One region of the Streptomyces sp. GLSS-08 genome, then DNA from elsewhere that is predicted to be linked to it. Evidence: riboswitches for the same ligand, from Rfam matches in the RefSeq annotation. Region 1 holds a riboswitch; the other holds the start of a gene.

What was found. A riboswitch is a leader RNA that binds a small molecule or an ion and turns the genes downstream of it on or off. The one in region 1 is predicted to bind cobalamin.
Region 2: another riboswitch for cobalamin. It lies ahead of nicT (Nickel transporter NicT); the one in region 1 lies ahead of AC0ZLC_RS27130 (cobalamin biosynthesis protein).

The regions. Positions count from the first base shown of each region.
Region 1 covers NZ_JBWJAQ010000018.1:68,152-70,346, forward strand. Annotated here, with positions in the region: gene AC0ZLC_RS27125 (cobyric acid synthase) at 1-283, opposite strand, end outside; gene AC0ZLC_RS27130 (cobalamin biosynthesis protein) at 280-1,233, opposite strand; cobalamin riboswitch at 1,341-1,481, opposite strand; gene AC0ZLC_RS27135 (hypothetical protein) at 1,621-1,842, opposite strand; gene AC0ZLC_RS27140 (inorganic phosphate transporter) at 1,855-2,195, opposite strand, start outside.
Region 2 covers NZ_JBWJAQ010000001.1:477,997-480,191, reverse strand. Annotated here, with positions in the region: gene AC0ZLC_RS01880 (TetR family transcriptional regulator) at 1-68, opposite strand, end outside; gene nicT (Nickel transporter NicT) at 234-1,325, opposite strand; cobalamin riboswitch at 1,354-1,592, opposite strand; gene AC0ZLC_RS01870 (ArsR/SmtB family transcription factor) at 1,672-2,031, shown strand; gene AC0ZLC_RS01865 (cell division protein SepF) at 2,166-2,195, shown strand, end outside.

The DNA of each region.
Region 1 (2,195 bases):
GCTTCCCCATGAGCACGACCTGGCTGCTGCGGTCGCTCCCCGGCTTGAGCAGCACCGGGTTCATCAGCGCGGTCGGCTCCACGCGGGCGGCCTGCGCCTGCATGGCCTGCGCCCGCCCGATCTCCGCCCCCTCGCGCGTGACGAACGAGTTGAGGGACATGTTCTGCGCCTTGAAGGGCGCCACCTTCACGCCCTGGCGCACCAGCCACCGGCAGATCCCGGCGGTCACGACGCTCTTGCCGGCGTCGGAGGTGGTGCCGGCGATCAGCAGTCCGCCGCTCATCGGGTACGCCCCTTCGTGAGTCCCTGCGCGAGCAGCCGCCCGGCGACGCACACGCCCAGCGCGAGCCCGCTCACCCGCCGGGACAGCCGTACGGCCCGCTCGATGTCGCGGACGGACACGGCCCGCCCGTCGCCGTTCAGCACGGGCCGGTGCTCGACCCGCCCTCCGTACGAGAGGGTCCCGCCCAGCCGTACGCCCAGCGCCCCCGCGAAGGAGGCCTCCACGGGACCGGCGTTGGGGCTCGGGTGCCTGGCGGCGTCGGCACGCCAGGCGCGCACGGCACCGCGCGGATCGCCGCCCGCGACGGCCGCGAGTACGGCGGTCAGCCGGGCCCCCGGCCAGCCGGCGACGTCGTCGAGCCGTGCGGAGGCCCACCCGTAGCGGCGGTACCTGGCGGACCTGTGCCCGACCATCGCGTCCAGCGTGTTCACGGCCCGGAAGGCGACGAGCCCGGGCACACCGCCGACGGCGCCCCAGACCAGGGCGCCCACGACGGCGTCGGAGGTGTTCTCGGCGACGGACTCGACCACGGCCCGGGCGATCCCGTCGGTGTCCAGCGCCTGCGGATCCCGCCCGCACAGGTGGGGCAGCCGCTCGCGGGCGGCGTCGACGTCGCCGGCGGCCAGCGCACCGCCGACGGTCCTGGCCTCCCGGCCGAGGGAGGTGCCCCCGACGACGGCCCAGGTGGCGGCGGCGGTCAGCGCGACGGAGGCGGCGGGGGAAGTGTGCACGCGGTGGCTCGCGAGGGCCGCGAGAGCGGCGGCGCCACCGGCGCACACCGCGGTGTGCAGCGCGCCCCATCCGCGGTGGTCGCGCCACAGCACCCGTTCCACGGCGCCCGCGGCCCGCCCGAACGCGGCGACCGGGTGCCCGCGGCGGGGGTCGCCGAGGAGCAGGTCGCCGAGGAGGCCGGCGGTGGCGCCGTACGCGAAGACGCGATCGGCACGCACGGGCTCAGCCCGCTGTGGGGTGCGGCAGCACCCTCGTACTCGTCAGGACCCGCAACGGGCAGCCGCGCATGGCGATATGTCCTCACTCAGGGTGTCCGCGCCCTGGTTCGAAGAGACCGGCGGTGAGAGTTCCTGGCTCCCGGGGGCGTTCTTCCCCGGTGACAGTGGCGGGACCGCGCCGGATTCGCACCGGCTTCCTCTCCTGCCGCCGTAGTTGGCTCCGGCAGTCCACCACGGGGTCAGAACAGCCGTCAACTTGCTGTTGACCTGCGAAGGGAGAGTGTGCGAAGCCCCACACGCAGGTGGGGTGCGGGACGGTGTTCCGTCCCGCACCCCACGTGAAGTGATGCCGCGTTGTTCGGTTTTTGTCGGGTTTCAGCCCGGTCGTCAGGCGACGATCAGGTAGATGCCGTACGCCACCGCCGCCGCGCACGCGGCGAAGCAGGCGTACGCGCCGGTCACCGCGAGGGCGGCGGAACCGCCCTGCGTGGCCCCGGACTCGCGCTTGGAGAGGCCGACGATGCCGAGGGTGAAGAGGCCGACGAGGGCCACGGTGACCACGAGGCTGGCTCCGAAGACGGAGCCGAGGGCTGCCCAGTCGATGTTCATGCTGTTCGTTCCTTAGACCGTGGCCGGGCGGGTGGGCTCGGTGGGGGTGCCGGCGTCCGGGGCCGGGATGGTGGCCGTCAGACCGATGTCGGCCGTGGCGACCGGGCCGGCCGGCGGCGGGGTGACCGCGGCGATCGCGGCGGTCACGACGCCCGCGGGCTCGGCCTGGCCGTCGTTGACGTTGGCCATGGTGACCGGCTGGCGGCGCGAGAGCGTCCAGATGACACCGGCGCCGGCCACGAGCAGCACGCCCGTGGTGACGATGCCCCAGGTGCCCTGCTGGGTGAGGAACTCGGCACCGGCGCCGACGAGTCCGGCGGCCGGCAGGGTCAGGCCCCACGCGATGAACATGC
Region 2 (2,195 bases), on a different contig from region 1:
ACCGTGGTCTGCTCGTAGCCGTGTTCGAGGAACAGCCGGAACGCCGCCTCGACCAGCGCGTCGCGCATCGGGGGTTTCGGGGCGCCCGTCCCGGCCGACGGGCTCCGGCGGGGAGTCTCACTCATGCGGGGAAACTAGCATCGGAGATCACGTATGACACTCAGTGCCCGCAGGAGGGGACTGAGTGTCATATCGACGGGTGTTCCCGGAGGGCGTCGCCCTCGTCCCCGGCGTCAGCCCCCGTCCGCCGGGCGCACCGCCCACCGCTGCTCGACCCTGGCCAGCCGCCAGTAGGCGAGCGCGGCGGCCCACACGACCACGAACAGACCGACGATGATGAAACCCACGTTGTCGAGGTCGAGACCGGCGATCCAGCCCGTGACCGCGTCCCGCAGGTCGAGCCGGTCGTGCAGGACGCCGACCAGTTCGATCGTGCCGATCAGGAACGCCACCGCGATCGACAGACCGGTGATGGTGAGGTTGTAGAACACCTTGCGCACGGGATTCGAGAAGGCCCACTGGTAGGCGAAGTTCATGAACGTGCCGTCGAGCGTGTCGAACAGGCTCATGCCCGCCGCGAACAGCAGCGGCAGGCACAGGATCGCGTACCAGGGCAGCCCCGCCGCGGCGCCGCTGCCCGCCATCACCATCAGCGTGACCTCCGTCGCGGTGTCGAAGCCGAGGCCGAAGAGGAAACCCAGCGGGAACATCTGCCCCGGGCGGCTGATGGACTTGGTGAAGCGGTCGAGGATCCGGTTCATGAACCCCCTGGAGTCCAGGTGTCCTTCGAGTTCCTTCTCGTCGTACGTCCCCGCCCGCATCGCGCGAAAGACCCGCAGGATGCCCATCAGGGCCACGAGGTTGAGCGCGGCGATGAGGTAGAGGAACACGCCCGAGACGGTCGTACCCATGACGCCGAGCACCTGGTGCGTGCTCGACCCCTCGTTCATGATCCGCCCGGCCAGCTGGGTGCCGCCCGCGATGAGCGCCGCGAGGAGGACCACGACGCTGGAGTGGCCGAGCGCGAACCAGAACCCCACCGACACCGGCCGCTTGCCGTCGGCCATCAGCTTGCGCGTCGTGTTGTCGATGGCCGCTATGTGGTCGGCGTCGAAGGCGTGCCGCATGCCGAGCGTGTACGCGGTCACGCCGAGGCCGATGCCGAACGCCTTCGAACCGACCTCGTAGTGCGCCGGCACGACCAGCAGGAAGAGCACCCCGAACGCGACGACGTGCAGGGCGGCGATCACCGCCAGCAGGCCGGCGGTACGGACGGTGTCCTCGCGTCGCCATCGGAAGGCGGCGGGCCCGGTGGGCAGGGTCATGCGGTCACGCTCCAGCACCTCGTGGATCACTTCGTGAGATGCCGTGGCCGGTCTCCTGGCTCGCGGGTACCTCCCGCACGAGCCGAAGCCGGGCGTGGCGGAGGGTCGACGCGCCCGCCCCTGCCTTCCCGGCCGTCCGGCCAGTGGCGCCGCCCTGGAGCGGCACGGGACGGGAACTCCCCGATCACAGTGGCGAGGGCCGCTCCGGACTGGGCCCCTGAAAGGCTGTCACCGGTCTTCCCGAACACCACGGCCCGCCAACCCTAGGTGCCGCCCGTCGACCGCTGCAAGCCTGCACAGTTGCGCAGGTATCGAAGATCACAGTGCCGCCTGGAAGAATGCCGTCATGCATCTCGTCCCCGCCGACCGTGCCGACCGGCGCACCATCGACGGCCACCGGGTCTGCGACGCCGCCGCCGCCATCGGCGAGCCCGCGGCCGTACGCGCCTGGGCCGACCGCTTCTCGCTGCTCGCCGACCCCGGCAGGCTGGCGCTCCTGCTGGCGCTGCACCGGGCCGGGCCCCTGGCGGTGTCCGACCTGGCGATCGCGACCGGCATGAACGACCCCGCCGTGTCGCAGGCGTTGCGCCTGCTGCGGACGGCCGAGGTCGTCGTCGGCGAGCGGGAGGGACGCGTCGTGCGCTACCGCTTGATCGACGGTCCGGTCGTTGCGCTGCTGGCGCACTGCGGCACGGACATCGCCTGATTTTGGACGTGCTTCCGCGAGCCGTACCGCAAGGAGAGCTGTCGCGGACCGTGTCGCTGTTCGGCCGAACGGGTGACCATGGGTAAGAATTGCCTGGTGCAGACAACCATGGCGAGCCAGGGCGGGGATGGCCAGTGAACAGCCACGACGTCACCGATGAACAG